3 regions of the Afifella aestuarii genome follow, and region 3 is predicted to be linked to each of the others. Evidence: riboswitches for the same ligand, from Rfam matches in the RefSeq annotation. Region 3 holds a riboswitch; each other region holds the start of a gene.
The links. A riboswitch is a leader RNA that binds a small molecule or an ion and turns the genes downstream of it on or off. The one in region 3 is predicted to bind thiamine pyrophosphate.
Positions count from the first base shown of each region.

Region 1: another riboswitch for thiamine pyrophosphate. It lies ahead of EO094_RS04420 (ABC transporter permease); the one in region 3 lies ahead of thiB (thiamine ABC transporter substrate binding subunit).
Region 2: another riboswitch for thiamine pyrophosphate. It lies ahead of thiM (hydroxyethylthiazole kinase); the one in region 3 lies ahead of thiB (thiamine ABC transporter substrate binding subunit).

Region 1 is NZ_SAUF01000001.1:949,002-958,520, reverse strand. Features, by position in the region: gene EO094_RS04445 (hypothetical protein) at 1-125, opposite strand, end outside; gene EO094_RS04440 (RluA family pseudouridine synthase) at 124-1,134, shown strand; gene rpoH (RNA polymerase sigma factor RpoH) at 1,298-2,212, shown strand; gene EO094_RS04430 (DMT family transporter) at 2,267-3,211, opposite strand; gene EO094_RS04425 (DMT family transporter) at 3,222-4,166, opposite strand; TPP riboswitch at 4,287-4,398, shown strand; gene EO094_RS04420 (ABC transporter permease) at 4,431-5,189, shown strand; gene EO094_RS04415 (ABC transporter substrate-binding protein) at 5,235-6,173, shown strand; gene EO094_RS04410 (hypothetical protein) at 6,225-7,934, opposite strand; gene EO094_RS04405 (adenylosuccinate synthase) at 7,976-9,271, opposite strand; gene serA (phosphoglycerate dehydrogenase) at 9,512-9,519, opposite strand, start outside.
Region 2 is NZ_SAUF01000001.1:1,635,113-1,644,631, reverse strand. Features, by position in the region: gene EO094_RS07715 (sulfurtransferase) at 29-1,030, shown strand; gene EO094_RS07710 (YeeE/YedE family protein) at 1,071-2,273, shown strand; gene EO094_RS18410 (hypothetical protein) at 2,281-2,430, shown strand; gene EO094_RS07705 (TRAP transporter substrate-binding protein) at 2,438-3,523, opposite strand; gene thiD (bifunctional hydroxymethylpyrimidine kinase/phosphomethylpyrimidine kinase) at 3,520-4,326, opposite strand; gene thiE (thiamine phosphate synthase) at 4,323-4,976, opposite strand; gene thiM (hydroxyethylthiazole kinase) at 4,973-5,794, opposite strand; TPP riboswitch at 5,850-5,960, opposite strand; gene EO094_RS07685 (Lrp/AsnC ligand binding domain-containing protein) at 6,059-6,295, shown strand; gene EO094_RS07680 (DMT family transporter) at 6,308-7,234, opposite strand; gene EO094_RS07675 (xanthine dehydrogenase family protein molybdopterin-binding subunit) at 7,298-9,519, opposite strand, start outside.
Region 3 is NZ_SAUF01000005.1:172,443-181,961, forward strand. Features, by position in the region: gene EO094_RS14990 (GAF domain-containing protein) at 1-447, opposite strand, end outside; gene thiQ (thiamine ABC transporter ATP-binding protein) at 799-1,527, opposite strand; gene thiP (thiamine/thiamine pyrophosphate ABC transporter permease) at 1,524-3,182, opposite strand; gene thiB (thiamine ABC transporter substrate binding subunit) at 3,158-4,135, opposite strand; TPP riboswitch at 4,231-4,331, opposite strand; gene EO094_RS15010 (ATP-binding protein) at 4,687-6,396, opposite strand; gene EO094_RS15015 (O-antigen ligase domain-containing protein) at 6,544-7,839, opposite strand; gene EO094_RS15020 (GumC family protein) at 7,814-9,394, opposite strand.

The DNA.
Region 1 (9,519 bases), on a different contig from region 3:
ACGATCAACAGGCGGACGAGCCGCCGGCGCACTCTTTCTGCGGCCGGATCGAGAGGCTTTTCGTCGTCGTCGCCCACCGGCGGCAGTTTTCCGGGGCGCTCTTTGGCGGATGCGTGAGGCGTCATGAAGGATCACGAAAGCGTGTTGGATTACACTGTGGAGCCGGACGAAACCGGCCTGCGCCTCGATGCCTTTCTGGCTGCCCGCGCCGATCGTCTGTCGCGCAGCCGCCTCAAGGCTTTGATCAAGGACGGCCATGTCCGCGTCGGCGCGCGGAAATTAGACGAGCCGAACTACCGGGTCAAACCCGGCGAGACGGTCGAAGTGGACCTGCCGGAGCCGGAAGAAGCCACCCCGCGGCCGGAAGAGATCCCGCTTGCGATCGTTTATGAGGATGATGATCTCGTCGTCGTCGACAAGCCGGCGGGCATGGTCGTTCATCCCGCGCCCGGCGCTCACAACGGGACACTCGTCAACGCCCTCCTCCACCATTGCGGCGACACGCTTTCCGGCATCGGCGGCATTCGCCGTCCGGGCATCGTCCATCGCCTCGACAAGGACACGAGCGGTCTTCTGGTGATCGCCAAGAACGATGTCGCCCATCGCGATCTCTCGGCGCAATTTGCCGATCACGGCCGCGAAGGCCCGCTGAAGCGGGAATATTGCGCGCTCGTCTGGGGCGTGCCGCAATTGCGCGCCGGGTCGGTCGATGCCCCGCTCGACCGCGATACCAAGAACCGCGAAAAACGTGCCGTCCGCCGCGGCGGCCGTCATGCCGTCACACACTACCGGGTGGAGGAAACCTTTCAGAACGGGCTCGCAAGCCTCGTCACCTGCCGTCTCGAGACCGGTCGCACCCATCAAATTCGCGTGCACATGGCCCATATCGGCCATCCGCTTCTGGGCGACGCACTTTACGGCTCAGGCTTTCAGTCGAAGGTCGCAAAACTTCCCGCAGACGCGGCCGACGCCCTTCACAGCCTCGCCCGCCAGGCCCTGCATGCCCGCTCGCTCGGCTTTCGCCATCCCGAAACCGGCGAGACAGTGCTCTTCCATTCGCAACTGCCGAGCGATTTCGAGACACTTCTGAACGCCTTAAGAAAGCCTTCGGAAGCCTTACAAGGCCGTAATTAGGAAGCATCGCAAGAGCCGTGATAGGCTTGACGCAACCCAGGACGTGACAAAAGTTAGACAGGCGGGGTCGAAAGCTCTGCTCCAAGACAATCCACGAGTGCACAGGATGCGGCCGCTCCGCGGCGCCTCCCGGTGTCGACTCTTCTGATGACAGGCAATCCCGATGGCCACAGGCAACATCCCCGTCGTATCCACCGCCGAAGGCGGTTTGTCTCGTTATCTCGACGAGATTCGCAAATTCCCCATGCTCGAGCCGCAAGAGGAATATATCCTCGCCAAGCGCTATCAGGAGCATGACGACCGCGATGCCGCGCATCGTCTGGTGACGAGCCATCTGCGCCTCGTCGCCAAGATCGCCATGGGCTATCGCGGCTATGGCCTGCCGATCGGCGAGGTCATTTCGGAAGGCAATGTCGGCCTGATGCAGGCCGTCAAGCGCTTCGATCCGGACAAGGGCTTCCGCCTCGCCACCTATGCGATGTGGTGGATCCGCGCCGCGATCCAGGAATATATCCTGCGCTCATGGTCGCTCGTGAAGATGGGCACGACGGCCAATCAGAAGCGGCTCTTCTTCAACCTGCGCAAGGCCAAGAGCCAGATTTCGGCGCTGGAAGAAGGCGACCTGAAGCCCGAGCAGGTGGCAACGATCGCCAAGCGTCTCAATGTGAGCGAGGAGGAGGTCATCTCCATGAACCGGCGGTTGTCCGGTGATGCCTCGCTCAACGCGCCGATCCGCGCCAATGAAGGCGAAGGCGGCGAATGGCAGGACTGGCTGTCCGACGATGAGACGGAAAGCCAGGAGACGAACCTCATTGCCCAGGACGAACTCCAGCAGCGCCGCGCCATGCTGAAGGACGCGATCGAGGTGCTCGACGAGCGCGAACGGCGGATCTTCGAGGCGCGTCGTCTCTCCGACGAACCGCTGACATTGGAAGAGCTGTCGGGCGAGTTCGGCGTCTCGCGCGAGCGTGTGCGCCAGCTCGAGGTCAGGGCCTTCGAAAAGGTGCAGAAGGCGATGATCCGCGCCTCCAAGGAACGCGACCGCGGCGCCCAGCAGCGCCTCCTCGCCGACGCCTGAGGCGGAGCACCCGCCCAAGCGCTTAATCGCGCCGCGCTTCACCCGCCAGGCGCGTCAACCGCCCCGCAACCGCCGCAGGGCCCGTCCGTCCATGACGACGAGCCCTGCGCCGATCATCGCCATGCCGGCGAACTGCCCCGCCGACAGGCTTTCTCCGAGAAGCACGACGCCGAGCGTCACCGCGCTCACCGGCACGAGAAGCGTGACGAGCATCGCGTTCGTGCCGCCGGCGCGCGCCAGAATCCGGAAAAACAGCACATAAGCTAAGGACGTGGACAGAAGTGCCAGGCCGAGGATCGAAAGGATCGCGGCCATGCCGGGCATTGCCGTGGCGAAGGGCCGGTCGATGAGAAATGCGACCGGAACCATCAAAAGGGTCGATGCGGAAAGCTGCATCGCCGCCGCCACGACGGGATCGGTCGCCCGAAATCCCTTTCCGACGACCGCCGAAAACCCATAAGACGTCGCCGCGGCAAGCATCGCCAGAACGGCCAGAAAATCAGCCGTCAGCCCGCGCAGGGCCGGCAGGCCGATCATCACGGCAACACCCAGAAAACCGAGAACGACGCCCGTGACCTTGTTCGTCGTCATCTTCTCGTCGGCCGTCAGAACATGCGCGATGAGAACGGTGAAGATCGGCGTCGTCGCGTTGAGGATGGAGGCCGCTCCCGCACCGATTTCGACGGTCGCGAAGGTGATCAGTGAAAACGGCACGGCGTTGTTGAGAAAACCCATCAAAAGCGCGCGCAGATAAATACCACCCCGGCTCGGCAGGCGCCGCCCCGAAGCGATGATGACGACCCAGAGTGCCGCAGCCGCGATGCCGACGCGCAAGAGCACGAGCGTGAAGACCGGCACCTCCGCACCCGCGACGCGCATGAACAGGAACGAGCCGCCCCAGAGGAGCGACAGAAGGAGAAGAAGCGTCAGGCTGCCGAGATCGAGAGAAGCCTCCGCTGGCGCGGCGCGAGAAGATGTGGGGAGGGTTTTGGCGTCCATGTGACGAGCCCTAAGAGAGGCTTCTCTCCGGCTCCACCCGATTCTTGAGGCGCTGCCTCCGGCTCGCCAGGAAGACGCCGCCGAGAATGCACACGCCGCCGAAAGCGTGGGCGTAGGTAAAAGTCTCGCCAAGAGCGAAGACGGCGAGAATGGCGCCGAAGAACGGCACCAGATGGAAGAAGGGCCCCGCCCTGTTCGGACCGATGAGATCGACGCCCCGGTTGAAGCAGATATAGGCGAGCACTGAGGGAAAAACGGCGACGTAGAAGAGCGCGGCAAGGCTCGCTGCATTGATGTCGATATGGCCGCCACGCAAAAGATCGAGCGCGCTTGCTGGCAGGAGCATGATGGCGCCCCATCCGATGGTGATCGCCAGGAAGCTCAGCCAGTGAAGAGGCGGCCGCCGCTTCAAAAGCGCGGAATAGGTGGCATAGATGACGACGTCGATCAGCATGATCACGTCGCCCGGATTGAGCCGCAGATGCGCCAGCACCTGCAATTGCCCGCGCGAGACGATGACCACGACGCCGATGAGGGAGACGACGATCCCGGCAAGCTGGCCGAAGGTGAGCCGCTCGCGGAAGAGCATGAAAACGACGAAGGCGATGGCGAGCGGTGTCGTCGCCTGCAGAAGCACGACATTGAGCGCCGTCGTATATTCGAGAGCCCAGTAGAGAAGCGTGTTGAAGAGCGTGATGCCGCACAAAGCCATCAGCGTCAGCACGCCGAGATGACGCTGGATCACCGGCCAGTCGGCGCGCAGAGCCTTCATGGCGAAAGGCAGGATCAACAGCGCAGCCCCACCCCAGCGCAGCTGCGCGAAAAGGATCGGTGAGAAATCATCGATCACCGCCCGCGCGACCACCGCATTGCCGGCCCAGAAGAGCGAGGTCAGCGTCAAGAGCAGATAGGGTTGATCGAAAAGCCAACGCAAAGGGGCAAAGAGGACACGCATTTCCCCGCCTCTATTCCTCTGCGGCAAATTTGTCATCCACCGGGACCATGGATGAGCGCCCAAACGCGCCCCAGTGGCGGAGTGAGACGGCTTGCAAGCCTCGGCCGGAGAGTTATGGTGGACGCTTCCGAGGGGTGTGCGGACAAACCGCGCTGAGATGGCCGTGATGGCGGCCGGACCCTTTGAACCTGATCCGGGTCATGCCGGCGAAGGGACGGGCCTCAGTCTCTCCAGCACGCATGATCTCTGCCATGAAAGGGGCGCGTGCTGGCCATTCTCGCAATCCGTCTCGCGATCGCGATCGCACTCCTCGCCATCTGGGAAGGCCTCGTGCGCGCAACCGGCGTACCGCGCTTCATCCTGCCGGCGCCGAGCGATCTCGTGACGGCTTTCTCCGCCCTCCCCTTCTATTATCTCGGCAATGCCGCCGTCACCGCGACGGAGATCGTGGTCGGCCTCTTCGCCGGAGCGCTGGTCGGCGCATTGACGGCGATCCTGGTCGTTGCCTCTCCCGCGCTTGAAAGGCTCGCCATGCCGATCCTGGCGGCGAGCCAGGCGCTCCCGGTCTTCGCCATCGCGCCTCTTCTCGTCATCTGGTTCGGCTTCGGCATGGCGTCCAAAGTCGTAATGGCCGGGCTCATCATCTATTTTCCGGTGGCCACCTCGTTTGCCGATGGTCTGAAGCGCACCGATCCGGGCCTTCTCGATCTCGCAAGGCTCAACCGCGCCTCCAGGCGCGACACCTTCCGCTACATCCGCATTCCCGCGGCCCTGCCCGCCCTCGCCTCCGGGCTCAGGGTCGCCACCGCGATCGCGCCGATCGGCGCCGTCGTCGGGGAATGGGTCGGCGCCTCGGCTGGCCTCGGCTTTGTCATGCTGCAGGCCAATGCCCGCATGCAGACCGACCGCGTCTTCGTCGGCCTCTTCCTGCTCGCCGCCATGGCGATCCTGCTGCGCGCCCTGATCGACCTCTTCCTGCGCCGCCTCCTCGGCTGGGTGCCGGGAGAAGCGAGCATCGCCTGACGATCCGCCTAAACCCGACATGATCCGAAAAGAGAGGAAATGACCATGCTCGACCGCCTGCGCCTGATGCTTCTGGCGCTCATCTTGACGGCATCGCCCGCCGCGGCCGCGGACCACCTGACCGTGCTGCTCGATTGGTTCGTGAACCCCGACCACGCGCCGCTCGTCGTCGCGCAGGAAAAGGGCTATTTCGCCGAGGAAGACCTCGATGTGGAAATGATCCCGCCGGCCGACCCGAGCGCCCCACCCCGCCTCGTTGCGGCAGGTGAAGGCGATGTCGCCATTTCCTACCAGCCCAACCTCTATCTTCAGGTGGCCGAAGGATTGCCGCTGGCGCGCTTTGGAACGCTCGTCGAAACGCCGCTCAACTCGCTCGTGGTTCTGGAAGACAGCGATGTGACGACGCTCGCCGATCTCAAGGGGAAGACGGTCGGCTTCTCGGTTGGAGGCTTCGAGGATGTGCTTCTGAAGATGATGCTCGGAGAAAGCGGCGTGACCCTCGACGACGTCGATCTCGTCAACGTCAACTTCGCACTCTCACCGGCCCTTCTCGCAGGACGCGTCGATGCCGTCATCGGCGCATTCCGCAATGTCGAGCTCAACCAGCTCGACATCGAAGGCAAGCCCGGCCGCGCCTTCTATCCCGAGGAGCACGGCGTGCCGCCCTATGACGAGCTCATCTTCATCGCACGCTCCGACAAGCTCGACGACGACAGGCTGCCGCGCTTCCTGAAGGCGATCGAGCGCGCCACGCTTTATCTGACCAACCATCCCGAGGAAGCCCTCGAGATCTTCACGAAAGCACATCCCGATCTCGGCGACGAACTCAACCGCCGCGCGTTCATGGATACGGTCGCCCGCTTTTCGAAAAGCCCCGGCGCCTTCGATGCCGGCCGCTATCAGCGGTTCGCGGAATTCATGAAGGATCAGGGACTGATCGAGACTGTGCCGGAGCTGGAAAGCTACGCCCAGGCCGTTCGGTAAAGGCCCGTTCAGTGAAAGCCAGTTCGGTGAAAGCCAGTCAGGCTGGGGCGATCAGGAATCGCCCCAGCTCTGCATCACATTCTCAAACACCTTGTCGCCCGGAATACCCTTCTCGAAGGTGATCAGGGCCCGCTTTCCGCCCTCAAACAGGATCGGCAGGTCGAACCAGGAACCGCTGCGAAGAAGCTCCAGATTCCGCTCCACCTGATCGGGCGTATCAGAAAGCGCGATCCAGTAGAGGTCACCGGTCACGTCGACGGCAGCGCCTGCGAGCGGCTGTCCACGCGCCTGCTCGTTCGGCTTCATCACCAAGGCCGGAACACGCTGCACGACCGCGGTGTCGTCGAGCGTCCCGGAGAAGGCGATCTCGATGAGATGGCTCGCCGGCAGGGCAACGTCGTTGTTCTTGGAAATGGTGATCGTGACCTCGGCCTCACGCTCCGGCACGTCGATCTTCGCCTGGATGGCAGAGCCTCCGTCGTCGCGCTTGACCGTCGACCACGACACGGCGCCGTTCACCGCCTTGCCGGCGGCACCGTCTTCGCCCTGCTCGTAGAAGATCGCCCTTTGCCCGACGAGCGAACCGCTCGCGGCCTGTCCCGCGGCATTCCCGCTGGAGGGCGCCGTCTCGGAGAGCTCGTCCGGCGTTCCCGGCGGCGTCTCGTCTGCCGGCAGGCCCGCGCCATCTGATTCGCCTGTGTCGTCCGGCAGACCTTCGTCGCTGGGCGCACCGTCGAGAGGCGCATCCATCGGCTCTTCCTGGCTCGTGGAAGGTCCGGCATCGGGCGTCTCGGCTTCCGGCCCGGTGAGGAGACGATCCTCGTCCTTGCCTTCCACGCGTTCGCCCTGGCTCTCAATGAGGCCCGTCAAAGGCGACGAGGACGTGTTGTCCTCGGCGTTCCCCGGAGCCGTTCCCTGTGCCGTCTCGTCGGAGGAAACCTGGCCGGAGATATCGTCATACGCGGTGACGATCGTATCCCATTGCGAATAGACGACCGCTCCGATGCCGAGCGCGATCAACAGAACCAGAACGGTCGCGATCAGCGCCGGCGCCCGCGATGTCCGCACCTTCTCTGAACCATCGTCATGGCGCGGCGCCGCAACGGCCTCGTCCCTAACCTCGTCTCTGGCTTCGCCCTTGGCCTTGGGCTTCTTTTCCTTCTTCCAACGCGACTTGCGGGCAGAAGGCGTTTCGTCCTCGACACCGGCGCCATCGATCCGGGCGTCGTGGGGGTAATCGTCTTTGCCCTCGGACGTCACATTCGGCACGGGCGCGCCGGCGGGGCCGGCCCCGGCCGCAGCATCCGGCCGCTTCGGCTCCCGGCTTCCCGCGAAATCGCCGCCAGCAGCACCGCCCCCAACAGAGCCGCTTCCACGAAGGTCGCGCTCCCCATATTGCGGCACGGCCCGGGCGTGCGGCGGCTCCGCCCGAGGCGCCTCTTTTGCAGGAGGCGGGGGCGGAGGTGGCGGCGGAGGAGGAGGTGGTGGCGGAGGGGGTGGAGGCGGCGGTGGTGCCGGCTCCTCGTCGGGCTCCTGGACACCGGCACTCTCGGCCGCGAAATCTTCCTCCACGACGGCAATCGCATCTTCGAGCGCCGCATGATGCCCTTCGATATCTTCGGGGGGCAGCGGAGGCTCCACGGCGGTGAGCTGGCGCGCCAACGCAGAGCGGGCGCGGTCATAGACCGCCTGGCGCATGTCCGGCCCGTCATCGGGAAGACTGGCGATGGAGCGTTTAAGGATCGCTACGTAATCGGGCATAACGCTTGAAGAACTGTGTAACCGTGGATTAACGGCAAGGCTTAGTCCTGAAATGGATCACGGACAAGGATCGTATCGGCTCGTTCCGGACTCGTCGACAGAAGAGCGACCGGAGCTTCGATGAGTTCTTCGATGCGCCGGACGTATTTCACCGCCTGAGCGGGAAGATCGACCCAGCTTCGTGCGCCGGCTGTCGATTCCTGCCAGCCTTCGAGGCTTTCGTAGATCGGCTTTAACCGCGCCTGGGCCGCAGCGCCCGCCGGCAGCCAGGACACGCGGCGGCCATCCACCTCGTAGCCCACGCAGACTTTGATCTCGTTCAGGCCGTCGAGCACGTCGAGCTTCGTCAAGGCGATGCCGTCGATGCCGGAGACCTTGACCGTCTGGCGCACGAGCGCCGCATCGAACCAGCCGCAACGCCGCTTGCGGCCCGTGACGGTGCCGAATTCGCGGCCGCGCTCGCCGAGGAAATTGCCGATCTCGCCTTTGTCTTCGGTCGGGAACGGCCCCTCCCCGACCCGGGTCGTGTAGGCCTTGGTGATTCCGAGCACGTAATCGAGCGCCGAAGGCCCGATCCCCGACCCGGCCGAGGCCTGTCCCGCCACCGTGTTCGAGGAGGTGACATAGGGGTAGGTGCCGTGATCAATGTCGAGGAGCGCGCCCTGCGCCCCCTCGAAGAGAATGCGATCGCCCGCCTTGCGCCGCGCATCGAGCAATGCCCACACGGTATCGCAGAACGGGATGACCCGTTCGCGCACTTCCTCGAGCTCGGCAAGAATGTCCTCGCGCGAGACTTCCGGCTCGCCGAGGCCTTTCAGAAGCGCGTTGTGGTGGACGAGAAGCCGATCGATTTTGGCCGGCAGCGTCTCGGGTTCGGTAAGGTCCATGACCCGGATCGAGCGCCTGCCGACCTTGTCCTCATAGGCCGGCCCGATGCCGCGCTGGGTCGTGCCGATCTTCGCCTCGGGCGCGGCGGCATTCTCCCTGAGCCCGTCGAGACGACGGTGCAGCGACAGGATGAGGGCGGCATTATCGGCGATGCGGAGCGTCTCGGGCGTCACGGTCACACCCTGCTCGGCGAGGCGGTCGATCTCCGCAATCAAGGCGTGCGGGTCGAGCACAACGCCGTTGCCGATGACGGCAAGCTTGCCCGGTCGCACCACTCCGGAGGGCAGCAAGCTCAGCTTGAACGACACGCCATCGATGACGAGCGTATGACCGGCATTGTGGCCGCCTTGAAAACGCACCACCACATCGGCGCGCTCCGACAGCCAGTCGACGATCTTGCCCTTACCTTCGTCGCCCCATTGCGAGCCGACAACCACCACATTGGCCATGACACGAGGCCTTTCTGCGTCCAGCGTCTTTCAGGAATTCCTACCGCGAGTGCCCTGCTTTGGCCCCTTCCGTCAAGCGTTGCAGCGGATGGCGGCCCTGTCTGAGGTGCAGGGCATGGCGGTGAGCGCCGCCCGTGCCGGGGCCTGCGGGCAGCAAAAGAGCCGGACCCCGCATAGCGGCGCCGGCTCTCGCATGATGGCGGCCGGTCAGGCCGGCCGCCGATCGGGCATCGAAGCGCGTCAGAAGA
Region 2 (9,519 bases), on a different contig from region 3:
CGGCGCCACGTCACATTTCGGAGGTCGCATGACCCATCATCGTCTTTTCGGCCGGCTGGTTCCCGTGGAACTGGCAGCCGCCATCATTCTCACGGCCGCAGCCTGCTTCAGCTTTGTCGGGCACGCCCACGCCGCCGACGTTCCCGGGCCTCTCGTGGACGTCGACTGGCTCAAGACCAATCTCGACCAGCCAGATCTCGTCGTTCTCGATACGAGGGGCGAGGCGGACGGATCCGATCCCTATGCGGAAGGCCACATTCCGGGCGCCGTCCACGCACCCTATCCGGGCGGCTGGCGCGCGACGCGTGACGGCGTTCCCGGTCAGCTTCCGGAGCTTTCAGCTCTTGAGAAACATATCGGCAGCCTGGGGATTTCCGGCGACGAGACCATCGTCATTGTCCCGGCCGCGTCGAGCTCCAGCGAGTTCGGCGGCGCGACGCGCATCTATTGGACGCTCAAGCTCGCGGGCCTCGATCACCTCGCCATTTTGAATGGCGGCTACCGCGCCTGGAATGCCGATCCGAGCACGACGCTTGCGACGGATACGCCCGAAATCGTTGCCGCCGACTTCAAGGCGCAACTGCGGCCGGAACTGCTCGTCTCGAGCGATGACGTCCGTTCGCATCTCGATGACGGCTCCACCGTTCTCCTCGATGGACGTCCGGCCGAACAGTTCAAGGGCAAGGAAAAGCATCCGGCCGCGAAGCGCTTCGGTCATCTTCCGGGCGCCGTCAATCTCGACCAGTCGGTCTTCTTCGATCCGGCGACGGGAAAGCTCGTGCCGCAGACGGTCGCCGCATCGCTCCTGCCGGAGGCTGCGGCGCAGTCGAAGGCCGAGGTGGTGAGCTACTGCAACACCGGGCACTGGGCCTCGATGAACTGGTTCGTCCTGTCGGAAGTTCTCGGACACAAGAACGTGACGCTCTACGACGATTCCATGGTGGGTTGGACGGAAAATCCCGACAATCCGGTCGAGAGCGAGCGCAGCCGCCTCGACGACATCAAGGCCTGGTGGAACGGCAACGGCTAAGCCTGCCGTTTCCTGTCCCTGTCATAACTTGAGAGATTGAATGTCCGTCTCAGCTGAAACGGCGCGGGGGAGCGGTGCTCCCGCATCCGCTGCCGAAATCGTCGCCGCGATCGACCGCTCCGCCCTCGCCTTCGCGGCGGCCGCCCTTCTCCTCGGCACCCTGATCATCGGCTACGAGGTCTCGCCAAAGATGGCCTCGCTGTTTTTGATCGGAGCCGGGCTTGGCGCCGCACTCCTTCATGGCGCCTTCGGGTTCACCGCCGGATGGCGCAATTGCGTCACGAAAAGCGATGGGCGCGGGCTCCGGGCTCAGCTCTGGGTCATCGCCTTCACGGCACTCTTTTTCATCCCGTTGATCAACGGGATGGTGCCCGGCTTGACCGTCCAGGGTGCAATCGCGCCGGTCGGCACCTCGCTCATTGTCGGCTCGTTCCTCTTCGGCCTCGGCATGCAGCTCGCCAATGGCTGCGGCTCTGGCACGCTTTTCACCCTCGGTGGGGGCTCAGGCCGGATGCTGATCACGCTGGTCGCCTTCATCATCGGCTCGGTCGTCGGTTCCGTTCAGCTCCCCTGGTGGCTCGACCAGCCGGGCTTCGATCCGGTCAACCTCGCCGAGTTCCTGACCGTGCCGGGTGCGCTGATCGCGATCTTTGTCGGCCTTGCGCTCGTCGGCGCCCTTACCTTCGCCATGGAAAAGCGGGCGAACTTTATGGCCCCGGCCAGGAAGCCCGGGCATTTCTGGCGCGGACCCTGGCCGCTTCTGTGGGCCGGTGGCGCACTCGTCGTGCTCAACCTGTTGACGCTCCTCATCGCCGGCCATCCCTGGACGATCACCTATGGTTTCGCTCTGTGGGGCGCGAAGGCGGCACAGGCGATCGGCATCGACATGTCGGCTTATGAGTTCTGGCAATGGCCGAAAGGCGATCAGGCGCTGCACACCTCGCTTCTCGCAGACGTCACCTCGGTGATGAATATCGGCCTGGTGCTGGGCGCGATGGCGACCGCCGCACTTGCGGGATCTTTCGCCAAGGCGCCTCTGCCGAGTGCGAAATCCGCGCTTGCCGCCGTCATCGGCGGCCTTTTGATGGGCTACGGCGCCCGCCTCGGCTTCGGCTGCAACATCGGGGCCTTCCTCGGCGGCATCGCCTCGGGTTCCCTGCACGGGTGGATCTGGTTCGCCTCGGCCTTTCTCGGCACTCTGATCGGCATCCGGCTGCGGCCTGCCTTCGGTCTGGCGAATTGAGGCGGTGATGGCGCGTTATCTTCTTTTCGGCTTCGTGACACTCGGGCTCCTGCTCGTTCTTGCCGACCATCTCCTGTCACCGCCTCTGCATCAGACGGGAACGAGCGACGTCGTCGCCTGCGCCCCCTGCGGCGCGCCCTGTCCGTCGACGCGATAAAACTTGATCAACGGCGGGCGGCGAGAAGCGCCGCCTCGCTCACTTCCGACCAGGGCTGCATCCGCGCCCGCGCCGAGCGGTAGCTTTCAACGATCTCGGCCTGCACGCCGCCGGCGTCTGCAAGCTCGTCGAAGACCTCGTCGGACGCCTGGCGCGCTGCAGCCAGGAAATCGTCGGGAAACCGTCTGAGCACCACACCCTTGTCCTGCGTGAGCTGTTCCAGAGCCCTCGCATTTTCCCATTCGGCCTCGCCCAGGCCGCGAATGTTCTCCACCGCAAGGACATGGCGCACGATCGCCTTGAGATCGCCCGGCAGCTTCTCCCAGGCGGAGATCGAGACGAGGCCCTCGCCGGTTCCGTTCGGCTCGTGAAAGCCCGGCCAGTAATAGTTCTTCGCAACCTGCCAGAATCCCATGGCAAGATCGGACCAGGGCCCCAAAAACTCCGTCGCGTCGATCGTCCCCGACTGGAGCGCCGGCAAAATCTCCGATGCTGGCAGCGACACGGGCGTTGCCCCGAGCCGGCGCGCGACCTCACCACCGAGGCCTGGCATGCGAATTTTGAGGCCTTTGAAATCGTCGAGCGAGTTGATCTCGCCGCGATACCAGCCGCCCATCTGAAAGCCGGTGTTTCCGGCCATGAACGGCTTCACCCCGAACGGGCGATAAAGCTCGTCCCACAGCTCCTGACCGCCGCCATGGTCGATCCAGGTGATATGCTCCAGAGGGGTCAGGCCGAAAGGCGCCGCGGTGAAGACTGGAGCGACCTTCGCCTTGCCGGCCCAGAACAGAGAGGCGGTATGCGCCATCTCGGCTGTCCCTTCCGACACCGCATCGAACACGGCAAGGGCCGGGACGATCTCGCCCGCAGCATGCACCTGCACGATCATGCGTCCGCCGGACGCGAGCTCGATATCACGTGCGATCCGTTCCGCCGAAACGCCGGGGCCCGGCAGGTTCTTCGGCCACGACGTGACCATCGACCATTCGATGCGGCTTTGGGCGACTGCCGGTCGGGCAAGTGCGCCAGCGCCTGCAGTCGCCGCCCCTCCGGCGAGAAGGCCGCGCCGGCTGAGGCCGTGGCCAGAGCTCACCCATTCCTCCATTGCCGGTAGAAATGGTGAACCGGTCCATGCCCCTTGCCGACCTCCAAAAGGTCCGCATTGACGATGGCGTTGTGGACATAGGCCTTGGCGGCATCGACCGCCTCCGGCAGGCCGAGCCCGTTGGCAAGCCCCGCCGCAATCGCCGAGGACAGCGTGCAGCCGGTACCGTGTGTATTCTTGGTGTCGATGCGCGGCGCGCTGAACCAATGGGCCTCGCCTTCGAACCACAACAGGTCCGCGGCTTCATCGCCATTGCCATGCCCGCCTTTGAGAAGGACCGCCCCGGCGCCGAAATCGGCAAGCGCCTGCGCCTGGCGCAGCATGGTGTCGGAATCGTCCGCAGGCTCCTCGTCGAGCAGGCGGGCCGCTTCCATCAGATTGGGCGTGATCACGGCGGAAAGCGGGAAAAGCCTCTCGCGCAGGCTCGTCACGGCCTCATCGGCAATGAGCGGATCGCCGGAAGCGGCCACCATCACCGGATCGAGCACGACGGGACCGGGCTCCCACCGCGTCAGCCCCTCGGCCACCGTCTCGATGACCGCCGGCTTCGAGAGCATGCCGATTTTGGTCGCGCCGACGGCAAGGTCGGAGAAGACCGCATCCATCTCGGCCGCCACGAAATCCGCGGGCACGTCGTGAATGGCCCTCACACCGCATGTGTTCTGGGCGACCAGCGCCGTGATCACCGTCGCGCCATAGACGCCAAGGGCGGAGAAAGTCTTGAGGTCGGCCTGGATGCCGGCGCCGCTGGTCGGGTCTGTGCCTGCAATCGAAAGTGCGATGGCCGTCATTGTGTGTCCTTCGCTGTACGAATTTCTTCAAGAAGCGCCTGGGCGGCGGCTTGTGGATCGTCGGCCCCCATGATGGCGGACACGACGGCAACGCCCTCGGCCCCGGCAGCGATGCATTCGGCGGCATTGGAAGCGCCGATCCCACCGATAGCAACGGAGCGAAGCCCGACCGCTCTTGTGACCGCAGCAAGCCCCTCCAAGCCGATGGCCGCTCCGGCATTGGGCTTGGTGGCCGTCGTATAGACCGGTCCGACCCCGATATAATCGGCGCCGGAAAGAGCCTCTCGGGACGCCTCATGTTCCGCCGCATTGCCCACGGAAATCCCGAGGATGCGTTCTTCGCCGATCAGCCGCCGTGCATCCGCGCCGTCCATGTCGCTCTGACCGAGATGCACGCCGTCAGCCCTGGCCGCGAGCGCGACATCGATGCGGTCATTGACGATGAGCGGCACGCTCATCGGCTCCAACAGCGCCTTCAGGCGACGCGCAATGGCAACGAGTTCACGCGTGCCGGCGTCGGGATCGCGCAGCTGCACCAGCGTCACACCGCCTTTGACGGCCGCAGCGACCGTCTCGAAAAAATCGCGCGGACCACAGAGCTTCGGATCGGTGACGAGATAAAGCGAAAGATCGAAGGGATGACGCATCATTTCGCCTCCCCGCTTCCAGCGCCAATACCGGAATGAGCGGCAAGAAGATCCTTGTCCATGCGGAAAAGCGCGTCACAAAGCTCGGCCGGAAGATGACCAGGCCCGTTGCCGCATCGCTCACCAGCGATCCGGCCGGCAGCGGCATAAACGGCAAGCCCGGCGGTCGCCGCTTCGAGCGGCGGCCGCACGGCCGAGAAAGCGGCCACACAGGCGGAAAGCGCACAGCCGAGGGCGGTCGAGCGCGGCATGAGATCATGCCCGCCGGTGATCGAAACGACCTCATCGCCATCTGTCGCGTAATCCGTGGCGCCAGTCACGGCAACGACACTTCCCGATGTCCGCGCCAGCGCCTTCGCCGCCGCAACGGCCTGATCGGAGGCGGCAAGAGAATCGACCCCCCTGCCGAGTGCCCCAGCCTCGCCTGCGAGGCTCATGATCTCGCTCGCATTGCCGCGCACGATCGCGGGTCGCAGGGACAGAAGTGTGTTCGCGGCTTCGCTTCGAAATGGCGTCGCGCCCGTCGCCACCGGGTCAAGCACCCAGGGCTTCTGCTGCTCCCCCATGGCCTCGGCGGCTTTTTTCATGGCGCGCAGCCAGGCGGGCGACAACGTGCCGATATTGACGACGAGCGCATCCGCAAGCTTGGCGAAATCACCGACTTCTTCCTCGGCATGCACCATCGCAGGCGATGCGCCGAGTGCGAGAAGCGCATTCGCGGAGACGCTCATCGAAACGAAGTTGGTGATGTTTTGGACGAGAGGCCGGCGCGCCCGCAGATCCGTCAGCGCCGCAAAGACCTCGTCGATCGTCATAGGCATGAAATTCTCCCACTTCGGACCCGGCCCGAAGCGGAAGCAAATGAACGACGAGGATTTCTCGGCATCATCCCATCCCTCCGCCGGTGTTAACCGGATCAGGTTCGAGGGGTTGGCCGGATCGCCTCTCAGCCGCCTACAGATTGCAGCGGCACCCCCTGAGACGTCTTCCGATCTAGTGGTCTCAGAACCGCTTTGCAAGCATCGGCCGCTTGGCCCTTGCCGCGACCGGACAGTTGCGGTTTTCTCCGCGCCAAGGAGACAGCCATGACCCCGTTTTTCGTACTCATCAAATGCCAGCTCGGCCAGGCCTACCAGGTCGCCACCGCCCTGGCCGACGCCGAGATCGCGTCAGAAATCTATTCCACAGCAGGCGATTACGACCTTCTCGCAAAGTTCTATCTGAGCGCAGACGACGACATCGGCCGCTTCGTACAGGAAAAGGTGCACGTCATCGAAGGCATCCAGGACACCAAAACGATTCCCACCTTCAAGGCGTTCTGAGGCTCATCCGCCTCACCCCTGCGGCGTCGACAATTTGCGCATCTTTCGCCGCTCCAGCCCCAATTGATGCTCGCGGTAGATGATGAAGATGCCGGCAGCGATGACGACCGCTCCGCCCACGGCGACGTTGATTCCGGGAATTTCATTGAAGAGCAGATAGCCGGCGATCGTGCCCCAGATCATCGAGGCATACTCGAAAGGCGCGATCGTTGACGTCTCGGCATAACGATAGGCGGCCGTCAGGGTGATCTGCCCGAGGCCACCGAAAAGCCCGCACAGGATGAGAAGGATCATCTCTTCCGTATCGGGCATGACCCACCCGAACGGGATGGTGAAAAGCGCCACGACCGTGCACGTGACGGAAAAATAGAAGACGATGGCGGAGGTCGATTCCGTCGCCGTCATCTTGCGGATGAGGATCGCGACCACCGCCGTCAGCACCATGGAGCCGAGCGCGCAGAGCGAGCCGACGAATTCCCGCCCGCCGAGTTCACCGCTTGAGAGGAGATCGAAGCGCGGCCACAGCACGATCATGATGCCGACGAAACCGACAGCAACGGCGGTCGAACGATAGATGCGCACCGTTTCGTGCAGGATCAGGGCGCCCAACACGACGATCATCAAAGGCGCACCGTAGCTGATCGCCATGGATTCGGGCAGAGGCAGGCGCTGGACGCCGGCGAACCACAGCATCATCGTGGTCACCCCGACGAGGCCGCGACGGGCATGGCTCCAGGGATCTTTGGTGCGCACGGCCTCCTTGAGCTTGTTCTGCCAGGCGAGCATGCCGAGGAGCGGAACGAGCGCAAATGCGGAGCGAAAGAAAACGATCTCGCCGGTCGGCACGCGCTCGCCGACGAGCTTGATGCAGGAAAGCATCAGCGCAAAGGCAATGGTCGAGCTGACCTTGAGAATGATGGCGCGGGTCGCTGTGGTCACGATTGCCCACCGCCTCGGCTCTGCCGCGCGTTACGCCGGCAGTCCGCTACGTCTTTGGTCACCCTAGCCTCGTTGTCCGGGGAGCGCCGCCTTTGCGGCTTGAATGGCATTCCATACCCGCAGCGGTGTCGCCGGCAGGTCGAGATGGCGGATCCCGTACTCTCGATAAAGCGCATCGACAACGGCATTCATGACCGCGGGCGTCGCGCCGATCGTTCCCGCCTCACCCGCACCTTTGATGCCGAGGGCATTGTGCGTCGAAGGCACGTTGCGCGTCTCGAAATGGAAGGAAACCGTGTCCCATGCGCGCGGCATGGCATAATCGCTGAAGCTTGCGGTCAGAAGCTGCCCGTCTTCGTCATAGACCGTGTTCTCCAGAAGCACCTGGCCGATGCTCTGCGCCACACCGCCATGCACCTGGCCCTCGAGCAGCAGCGGATTCACGCTCACCCCGAAATCATCGACGATGGTGTAGCGTTCGATACGTGTGCTGCCCGTCTCCGGATCGATCTCCAATTCGCAGACATGCGTGCCGTTCGGATAGGTCGCTTCCGCCTGTTTGAACTCTCCGATCGCCGTCACCTCGGCGCGGTCGCCCGCTCTGGCCGCGAGATCGGCGAAAGAAATCGCCCGGTCGGTCCCGACGATCCGCGCCTCTCCGGCGGCAAGCTCGATATCGCCCGCAGCCGCTTCCAGCGCATCGGCAGCCAGATCCTTGAGCTTTTCCGCAAGATTGTCCGATGCGATCCGCACGGACGGACCACCGAGCGGGATGGAGCGTGAGCCGCCCGTGCCGCCGCCCGTTTCCAGCGCATCGGTATCGCCCTGATGCACCCGGATCTGATCGAGATCGAGGCCGAGCCGCTCGGCCACGAACTGGGCATAGGCCGTGCGGTGTCCCTGTCCGGTCGCCTGCGTGCCGATGAAAAGCGCGACATGGCCGTCGTCTTCGAGCACGATTTTCGCCGGTTCGGAGCCGGCAAAAGCGCAAGCCTCCACATAGCTCGCCATCCCGATGCCTCTGAGCCGTCCGCGCGCCTTGCTCTCTGCGGCGCGCGTCTCGAAACCGGCGTGGTCCGAGACCTCCAGCGCCCGATCCAGGTGCCCAGCAAATTCGCCTGTATCATACAGTCGTCCGGTGACGGTCTCGTACGGCAATTGCTCCGGCCGGATAAAGTTGCGTCGCCGGATTTCGTCTGGAGCCAGACCCACCACGCGGGCGGCCTCGTCGATCAGCCGCTCCAACAGGAACGCCGCTTCGGGACGCCCGGCACCACGATAGGCGTCGACCGGCACGGTATTCGAATAGACGCCTTTGACGCTCACATGGGCGATGTCGATGTCATAAAGCCCAGTCGTCATCGAGACCCCGACCCAAGGAATATACGGCCCGAACTGCGAGAGATAGGCACCCATATTGGCCGTGAGATCGACCTTCATGGCGAGGATGCGGCCGTCTTGATCGAGCGCCATCGCCGCCTCCGCGATGTTGTCGCGGCCTTGCGCATCCGACTGAAAATGCTCGTTGCGATCGCAAACCCAGCGCACAGGCTGACCGAGCACTGCGGCCGCTTTGGCCGCGAGTGGATATTCCCGGTAGGCGAAGATTTTGGGGCCGAAGCCGCCGCCGACCTCCGGCGTGACGACACGAAGGCGCGACGGGTCCACCTGCATCGCTTTGGCGACCGCCTTGCGCATGCCGTGCACCCCCTGCGAGCCGACCGTCAGCGTCCAGCGTTCTTGCCCCGGATCGTATTCGGCAACGATCGCGCGCGGCTCGATATAGTTGCAGACGAGGCGGTTGTTGACGAGGCTGAGCCGGGCGACCTTGTCGGCCTTAGCGAACGCGTCATCCGTCGCGGCCGCGTCTCCCACCTCATACTCGAAGGCAAGGTTGGTCCCGTGCTCCGGCCATACGAGCGGCGTGTCCGCCTCGAGCAGCCGATCGGTGCCGACCGCAACCGGCAGAGGTTCGTAATCGATCTCGATCAATTCCGCCGCTGCGCGCGCATTCTCGATTGTATCGGCGACGACGAAAGCGACTGCATCCCCCACATGCCGAACCACGCCTTCGCAGAGAACGGGCACCTCGGCCTTGCGCATTTCGCCCTTGGCCGGCCCCGATCCGAGACAGGGCATGGCGGCCATGTCGGCGACATCGGCTGCCGTCCACACGAGCTTCACGCCCTCTGCCTTTCGCGCCGCCTCAAGGCGCGGCGGGTCGAAGCGCGCATGCGCAAGCGGCGAACGCAAGACAAAGGCGACCAGCGTGCCGGCCGGCTTCA
Region 3 (9,519 bases):
CGCAAAAAAGTGCTGATCGCGGTGCACGGTGACGGGGCGGCGCTCGATGACGCAGGTGCCGATGCCGTTGGTGCCTTCCGTTGCCTCGCTCCACAGCGCGCCCGGCCATAATCCCCACTCGTCGAAGATGGCATCGTCGCCAGCCTCGCCGCGACGCTCGACCGGCACGCCGTCGCTATCGGCAAGGAGCACGCAACACCCTGCTGCGCCGACAGCGCTGAAGAGCTGATCAAGACTGGCTTCGGCGGCGCGAATCCATGGCTCCATCCGCTCGCGCACCAGGGCGAATTCGCTCGCCGTCAGCCGGTGAGGCGGGTGCCGGTTGGCTGGGTCGAGCCCATAGAGACGCGCCGAGCGGCTCCAGGAGGCGACCATCGGCGATTGCGCGGCAGCCCCGGCCGTGATCGCTGAGTGAACCACATCGACGTGGGCACAAGTCTCGGACATCCCAAGTTTCCTCCCATTGGGGTTTCGATGCGCCCGGACCGGTTTTTGTATTCGGCTTGTTTAGGCGCATCGTCCGATTCTAGGTTCTTGCGTTCTCCTTGTGTATTTAGAGATACGACTAGGGCAATCGCCTGACTGCGCCTGGTATGATTGTTGTGGCGTTTCGTATTTTGTAAGACGAGAGTATTCGATGAATGTGGCGGCAAACGCAAGAGAGTGCAAAATGCGTATGAGCAGCGTTCGCTGCCATCCAAGAACGACGTGCCGACTTGGCGCTTCGATCTGCCCCGTCTCGTCCTCGGCCCCGGCACGCTTCTGCCTGGCCTGACGCCGCATTGCAGCATGCCGCGTTTAAGAGAGCGCGCGCGTTCCGAGGTAGCTCTCTACCGCGGCAATGCCCGAAGCTGACAGGGTTTCCTCGGTCGGCCCAACGGTGACGAAACGCCCCTTGTCGAGGAAGGCGACGTTGTCGGCGAAGCCCAGGGCATCCTCGGGATGATGCGTCACCATCAGCACCGTCATCGTTCCCTTCCGACGCCGCAGATCGCGCAACAACGCCAGCATTTCACGGCGTAGGGCGGGACCGAGCGCGGCAAACGGCTCGTCCAGCAGGAGCAGAGGGCGCTGGCGGACAAAGGCGCGCGCCAGCGCGACCCGCTGGCGTTCGCCGCCGGACATCTCCCCCGGCCTGCGATCTTCGAAGCCCACAAGGCCGACGGCCTCCAGCGCTTCTGCCGCGCGCTGCCGCTCGGCCGGGCTTAGCCGCAATCTCGGAGAAATTCCGAGCCCCACATTCTGCCTGGCGCTCATGTGGGCAAAGAGATTGTTCTCCTGAAACACGAAACTGAGCGGGCGTTGCGAGGGTGGCACGCCCGTCATGTCGGCGCCGGAGATCGTCACCCGGCCGCGCTCGGGCACGAGAAAGCCGGCGATGATGTCGAGGAGGGTCGATTTGCCGGCACCGCTTGGGCCGATGATCGCCAGCCATTCGCCAGGCGTCACCGTGAGGTCGAAGCGCATCGGGGCACTTTCATAGGTGTATTCTAGGCCGTCCAAGACGAGAGCGGGCAGGGCGCTCATCGACCTTCCTCCCCGCGAAACCCACGCTCCGCGAGAGCCATCAGGGCGAGACATAAGACACCGAGCAGCAGCGCCAGTCCGGCTGCGTCGGCTGTGCGATAGCTGCCCATGCGCTGCAGCAGCAGATAGGGCAGGGTGATGAAATCCTGGCTGCCAAAAAGCGCCATCGCACCGAGATCTCCGAGGGAGAGGGCGAGCGCAAAGGCAAAGGAGAGGGCCAGCGGCGCTTTCAGAGCGGGCCATTCGACGTGGCGCAGCCGCGCCAGCCCGAAGAGTCCCAGGCTCTCGGCAAGGCGATCGTGTCGCTGTGCCGAGGTGGCAAGCGCCGGTGCGAGAATACGCACGATAAACGGCATCGCCATTACGGCATTGGTGGCGACAACGACGAAAGGTGCCGCCGCGAAAACGTCGGTCACCTGTCGCAGCAGAAGAAACCAGCCGGCGCCGATGACGATCGGCGGCACCACGAGGACGAGGCTGCCCGACAGTTCGAAGAGCCCGCGCCAGGCTGCGCGGCCCCTTGAAGAGGAAGATCGTTCCAATGCCTGCCGCGCCAAGAGGAGAGGCGCGGCGAGCAAGACGGCGAGGGTCGCCGCCGCGATCGCCACGACGCCGCTGGTCATCGCGGCCCGTTGGACGTTTGGATCGGCCAGCAGTGCGATCAGATCGGAGCGCAGACCGGCGACGATCGTGGCGATGAACGGCGAGAGGACGAAGGCGATCCCCACGGTCAGAACCGCGAGATCGAGCGCGCGAACGAAGCCCTGGTGAGGGTCGTAGCGCCGTGCCCGCCGCCCGAGTGTAAAGCCGCCGGCCGTTGTCCGGCCAAGCCGCAGCGTGATGGCGACCGCAAGGCCGGTCAGCACAATCTGTATCAACGCCAGGAAAACCGCGAGACCCGGATCAAAATCGTAGCGCAGCGCCTGGTAGATCGCGACTTCCAGGGTGGTGGCACCCGGCCCGCCGCCGAGCGTGAGGACCAGCGTGAAGCTGGTGACGCAGAGCATGAAGATGAGGCTCGTCGCGCCGGGCAGCGCGGTGCGAATTGCCGGCCATTCGAGGATGCGGAAGGTGGTCAGCGGCGTGAGAGAAAGCTGCCCGGCGAGCTTCCAGCTTTCCGCCGGCACGCCGTCGAGTGCGGCGACCATCAGTCGGGCGGCGAGCGGCAGGTTGAAGAAGGTGTGGGCGATCAGGATGCCGGACAGCCCATAGACGTTGAGGCGATCGAAACCGAGAGTGGCGACCAGATCCGAGACGACGCCGTTGCGGCCCCACACCGCGATGATCGCCAAGGCGCCGACCAGCACCGGCAGAGCTTGCGGCAGGAGGAAAAGACGCAGGACAAGGCCGCGGCCAGGAAACCGCGCCCTGTGCAAGGCGACTGCAAGCGGCAGGGCACCGGCCACGGCAAGGAGGGTGGAAAGGGCCGCCTGTTCCAGCGTGAACAGCACCACTCCCCGCAAATAGCGGTCCGATGCCAAGGCAAAAAGGTCCGGCGCCGCATCGGCTTGGGTAAGCAAGGCGAAACATGCACCGCCCAAAAACACGGCGAGCGCGGCAACGGCGGCAAGTCCTGCCGCGACACGCCAACGTCGATCTGTCGAACCTGTCATCGGACGCGCGGAGAGCCTCAGCGGCCAAGCGCCTGCAGCCATTCCTGCGTCCAGGCGCGTCGGCTGTCGGCTACCGTTTGGGGATCGAAAGACAGGGTCTTGTCCGGGGTCACCAACTGCTCAAAGGCGCCGGGCAGCGGCGAGGCGGTCTCTGCGGCCGGCAGCATCCAATTGGTGGTCGGCAGCACGTTCTGCGCCGCGGGTGAGATCAGATAAGCGAGGAAGTCGCGGGCGAGATCTGGGTGCTCGGAGCTTGCGATGCGGCCGGCGACCTCGATCTGGATGTAATGGCCCTCATCGAAGGCTGCCGCGTGGTAGCGGTCGCTCTCCTCCTCGATCAGGTGATAGGCGGGCGAGGTGGTATAGCTCAGCACCATCGGGACTTCGCCGCTCGTCAGGAGCCCATAGGCTTCGCTCCAGCCGGGCGTCACCGTCAGGATACGCTCGGAGAACTCCCGCCATTTTGCCTCGGCGCCGTCGCCATAGACTTTTTTCATCCACAGGAGCAGCCCGAGACCCGGTGTCGAGCTGCGAGGATCTTCGATGGCGATCTTCTCCTCCGGATCGCCGCTGACCAGCTCCTCCAGGCTTTGCGGAGGGGCATCGATCGCCTCGCTGTCGTAGACGACGGCGAACCAACCGTAATCGTAGGGTATGAAAACCTGATCGGAAAAGCCGCCGGGCACGTCGACCGCAGATGTGTCGGTGCCATGCGGTGCGAAGAGCCCGGTCGCCCTGGCCTCAGCGATCAGGTTGGTGTCGAGCCCGACCACCACCTCCGCCGATGTCGAAGCACCTTCGAGCTTCAAACGGTTGAGGATCGCAACGCCGTCCTCCAGCCCGACCCATTTCACCGTGCAGCCACAAACCGCCTCAAAACCGGCCTTGATCTGCGGCCCCGGCCCATAATCGGTAACGAAGCTCTCATAGGTGTAGACCGTCAGCGAGGGCTTCTCCTCCTGCGCTGCGGCGGGTGTGATTGCGCCGAAGAACATTGCGGCGACGGCTGATGCTATGAAGATGGAAGGGGATTGCAGCGAGCCCAAGGGCGCCTCCTTGTCGTTTGAAAGCGGGAAGGGGCGCATTCGCGGCAACGAAAGCTCTCCATCCCTCCGCCGGTGCGAGCCGGATCAGGTTCAGCGGGTTGGCGGATAAGCCTCTCAGCCCTTTTGGGCACCCCGTGTGAGCGTCTTCAGACGTAGTGGAAATGCGCCGGCCCGACAAGCATCGAGCGATGATCTGGGCCTTGGCGACCTCGATCTAAACGACCAAGGTCCCCCCAATGACGAGCACCCGATCCATAATCTCTCCGATGTGCTGACGCCGATGACCCATCTGACGTCCGCGAGTCGCGAAGGAGTCGATGGATACCGGGGAATTTGCCAACGGCGTGCGGGAGTTGGGGCTCGGCGCCTTCCCTTTCACGTCAGATTCGGTTCGGGGAGACGGCGGACCTGCAAACCGATTTGGGTGGCGCGATTAAAGCGTCTCAGCGGAGACGTTTCGCCATGCGGCTTGTCTTCCATTGGGGTCGGGAAGACGATAATCAGGTGCTTGCCAGCTTGCGGCTGTCGCGCTCTGCACCGAGCTGCTGCATGGCAGGAAAACTTGGCAGGTCAACGAAGAAGATCGTTCCGCCGCCTTCTGTGCTGCGGAAGTCGATCTCGCCGTTGAGGTGCTCGACGATCGCCTTGGTGATGGAAAGGCCGAGACCCGTGCCGCCGACCTTCTGATTGTCGGAGAAATCGGCCCTTTCGAACTTGTTGAAGATGCGGTCGTGGAATTCTTCCGGGATGCCCGGCCCCTCGTCGCTCACATAGATGCGGGTGCGGCCGGCCCGCAGCGCGATGTGGATCCGAACGGTTCCCTCCGGCGGCGAGAATTTGATCGCATTGGACATCAGGTTGACGAGCACCTGGCTGAGGCGATCGGGATCGGCGAGGCAGACGAGCCCGGGCGCCGTGTCGTCGATCTCGATCGACGCTTTGTGTTCGGCCGCGTAGGCGCGCAGCGATTCCACCGTTGTCTCGACGAGAGGGCGAAGCGCGAGGGGTTTTATGTCGAAGGGCATCCTTCCGGATTCGATCCGCTCGATGTCCAGGATGTCGTTGATGAGACGCACCAGCCGCGCGCTGTTGGCATAGGCGATCGATACGAGATTGTTGCCCTTGGCGCTGAGCTTTCCGGCGCCTCCGGCCGCCACCAGGCCGAGCGCGCCGTGGATCGCGGTCAGGGGCGTGCGCAATTCGTGGCTGACGGTGGAGATGAAGTCGTTCTTCATCTGCTCGGAGCGCTTCTGCTCGGTGATATCGTAGACGAAACCGTCCCAGATGATCTCGTCTTTGCCGTAGCCGCGGGGCTCTGCGGTGGCGCGCATCCAAAGGACGTGGCCCTTGGGATGCATGCACTGCGCCTCGAATGACCAGGGCTCCAGGGTTTCCGCCGAACCTTCGAGAATGAGCTGCAATTTTTCGGCGTCTTGCCGGGAAATAAGCCTTGCGAGCTTCTCCGGATGCTCGACGAAGCTTTCCGGGGCGATGTCGAGGATGCGCCGTGCGCCATCGGAGACATAGCGCACCTCCAGCTGTCCATCTTCGTCCCGGGAGATTTGAAAGAGGATGCCAGGGGCGTTGTTGGCGGTCGCCTCCAGGCGGGCCTGCGCTTCGTTATGCGCCGCCACGGCCCAGCGGCGCTGGTATTCGCGGACGACGAGCTGGCCCATCAGAAGGACGGCCGCAAAATTCACCGTGACGAACAGGGAGGCCGATTTGAGAAAGATGTGCCAGGGCACGGCGGTCATCATCGCGATGACCAGGGCGGGCACGATGGCGGCGCTGAGGGCGTGATGGAGGATGTAACGCTGCGACACGGCGCGGCCGAGATGGCGCGTCCAGACGTACCACAGAAGGCTTGAACAGATTGCGGCAGAGGCGATGCCCGCGGCGCCGGGGACGGCGCCCAGGCCGCCGAAATAAAGCCGCAGCGCCATCATCGGAATGGCCGTGATCAGCGCGCAGACCGGCCCGCCGAGAGCTGCAGAGAGGGCGACGACCGCGTTGCGCGGATCGGTGCGCACCCCCTCCATCAATTCGACCGGATGGAGCATGATGAGCATGCCCGTGCCGGCGAAGACGAGGCCGAATGCGATGCTGCGACGCCAGAACGTTCCTTCCAGGCGCTCTCCCAGAAGAGCGAGAAAGATAATGGCGAGGATGATGGCGGAGGCTGCCTCGACCATCGTGACTACCGCATTCATGTGTTCCTCTGCGCCTGGGCACCGGCCTCGTCATGACCGAGTCCGAGTTGGACCATGTTCGACCTTGATGCCTGTATCCGCCGAGCGCTCTGCGGTCGGAGGTCAGGGGGAGCCGAATGTGCGCAAAAGTTGCATGCAGGGCTTTCTTCAAGCTTTCCTGGATGCTGTTTCCAGCCGGTCGCGCTCCAATTCGCGAGCGTGAATGCCAAGGAGAAGCAAAGCCGGCCAAAGGAGATAGGCCTCGATCTCGATGTTTTCCCCGAAGCTCAGAATGATGAAAACGAGTACGATGCCGAGAGGAAGCCGTCCTCGGCGGCCTTTGACGGAATCGACGGCGACAATCCAGAACTGCCAGACCAGCGGGACGAGGAGAGCCCACACTCCGACAAGACCTTTCACGAACAGCAGTCCATACCAGGTGTGATGACTTCCGATCGGCATGTACTCGACGATATGGGGACCCGGTTGAACCGTGCCGTGGCCGAACCACACCGCCTCGTTTTGCCAGCGCTCATAGGCGATACGTTGCAGGGTCTCGCGGACGCGGGTGCTGTCGGCTCTGGCGCCCTTGAAGGCCGAAACCGCATCCTGCATGGCCTGTAGAAGATATGTGCCGAGCGCCGCCATCGATGCGGCGACGCCGGCAGCGAGTTGCCAGGCGACGCTTTTGGCCAGAAGCGGCATCATGCGCGGGCCGACAGCGCATACGAAGAGGGCGACAAGGCTCATGCGCGACTTGGAAAAGAAGACCATCGCCAGCCCGGCGAGAATGCCCATCGCCATCCAGAAGCGGCTGCGGTCTTCGAGCGCGAAGAGAACCATGACGACGCCGAGAAGGCCGGCAAAGGGCGACCACGGGGCGTAGAATTGCCAGCGCGGCGTCCAGCTCGACGGATCAAGTGTGTAGAAATATACAGAGAAATATTCCGGACCCGGGCCGCCAACGGCCTTCAGAGGCGAAACGAAGATCTTTTCGGGCAAGCCGATCGAGGGTGCGACGAGGAGGATCGGTAGGAGTGCCACCGTGCATGCGCCGACGATGCACTGGCTGCGGATGACAACGTCTCGGCGGATCTTCAAAATGGCCCCGGCGAAGGGAACGAGTGCGACCATCGCCCAGCCTTTTGCCCATCCGATCGAGGACTTGATCGTCTGACCCATGCCGAGGCCCCAGTCGAAATGGCCGACCCACAAGGCAACAAGCATGACCAGCATGCCGCCGATCCAGCCCCAAATGATCGGCGGCACCGAGCCGGTGGGCCTGAGGTCCGGCCTGAGGCCGGGACCGAGGTAAAGCGACAGGAAGCCTAGACCTGCGAGGGACCAGGAGATCACTGGTCCCACCACGTAGAGCGCGCCGAAGGCGTAGAAGAACCAGGTCAGAGAGATCGTCCAGAAGACGAGATTCTCCGGTAGGTTACGCTGTGGCGTCGGCGTTTTCATCGCCAGCTTCCTCGGTTTCCAGGAGACGGTCGATCAGAGGACGACGCATCCAGGCGAGGGCGAGCCCCATCAGGAGAAACAGGGAGCCTGCGCCCGCCGCGCCCAGTGCGATCTTCTTATTGGGCGAAGACGGCTCCCATTCGATTGACGGCTGTTCGATCACCTGCACCATCGGATACGAGGCAAAGACATCGTTGCGGGTGGTGTTCATCCGCGCCAGGGCCGATGCGAAGACGGCTTCGGCGACCTTGTAGTCGCGGTTGAGACTGTCGAGGCGCGACGCCGTCTCGACGAGATCACGCACCCGCTCCTGACCGGCCTCGTGCTCTTGCTTGAGAGCGGCGACCCGCGCGGCCAGGCCATCGCGCTTGGTGACAAGATCGACGAGCTGAGAGAGGAGGGCCGACCGCTCCCCCTGCGAAGAGGGGTCGACCTGCTCCCAGATGGCGGCGACCGGAAGGCCGGTGACGGCCCGTGCGCGATCATCCATGCGCGCCTTTGCGCCGTTGTAATTGTTGCGTGCCTCGACGACCTGGGGATGGTTCTGTCCGAAGCGTCCGGTGAGGCTGGAGAGCTTCGCCGAAGCCTCGGCGGCGTTTTCCGAAAGGGCGGCGAACTCGATGTCGCCGTGCAGACGCAGCATGGACGAGGCGTTGCCGGCATCGACGTTGAGCATCGTCGAAAGGGCCACGACGGCCTCCTCCGATTCCCGCAGCTCCGACGTCGTGGAGACGACCTGCTGGCCCATCTGCTCGATCATCGTCACGAGTTCGAGATGCTGATCTGCGCTCGCCAGCCCGGTCTTTGCCTGCAGCTCGCTGATTTTAAGACGAATGGCCTCAACGGCCTTCTGGTGCTCGCGGACAGTGTCGATCGTGGAGACTTCCCGGCTCTCCATCTCGTCGCTGCGCAGCTGGTCCAGTTCGCCGAGAAAGGCCGCGAGAATGGCTTCCGTCTTGTCAGCCGCGTCCTCGGGCGAGGAACCCGTCATCGTCAGGCGGATGAGGCTCGTCTGGTCGAGGAGCTTGATGCGCGGACGTCCGAGTTCCTGAACTTCGAGCTGAAGCGAATCCGCCGCACGCTCAAGCACGCGCCGGGATTCGATCAGGCTCTTGTAGGTCACGGTTGGGCTTATCGAGGAGCTTGAATAAGGCGAGCTCGCCGAGGTCGAGGCCTGGCCGATGTCCGACAGATTGACGGAGCTGGACGAGCCGGCGCCCGGCATGATCATTGCTGCCTCGGACTGAAAGCGCAGAGGTGCCGTCGAGATGTAGAGGATGACTGGAGCCCAGATCGCGGCAAGGCCGGCGAAAATGACCAGCGCGTAGCGGGGCAGGCGTTGGAAGTCCCCGACGCGACCGCCGCGCAGCAGGCGCACCGGCGACAGCGCGGTGATGCGCGTGCGGGTCAGGCGGGGCATGAAACGGGAAATGCCGGCTGCCGCAGCGCCAAGGCGCCCAAACAGGCGCCGGCCGCCGGTGCGTGCCTTATCGGCCGCAGCCTCCTCGTCGTGAGGGACGTATGGGGCTTCCAGTAGATTGGTATGAACATTCATCACTGCACTCCTCGTCGTGACAAATGCTTAGCGGAAGGCGTTCCTCTTCGCGTGCGTGCAATGGTGCACTTCGGGTCTATTTCGGCGCGGGACCTATCCTTTGGAATAGGCCAATCCACCCGAAG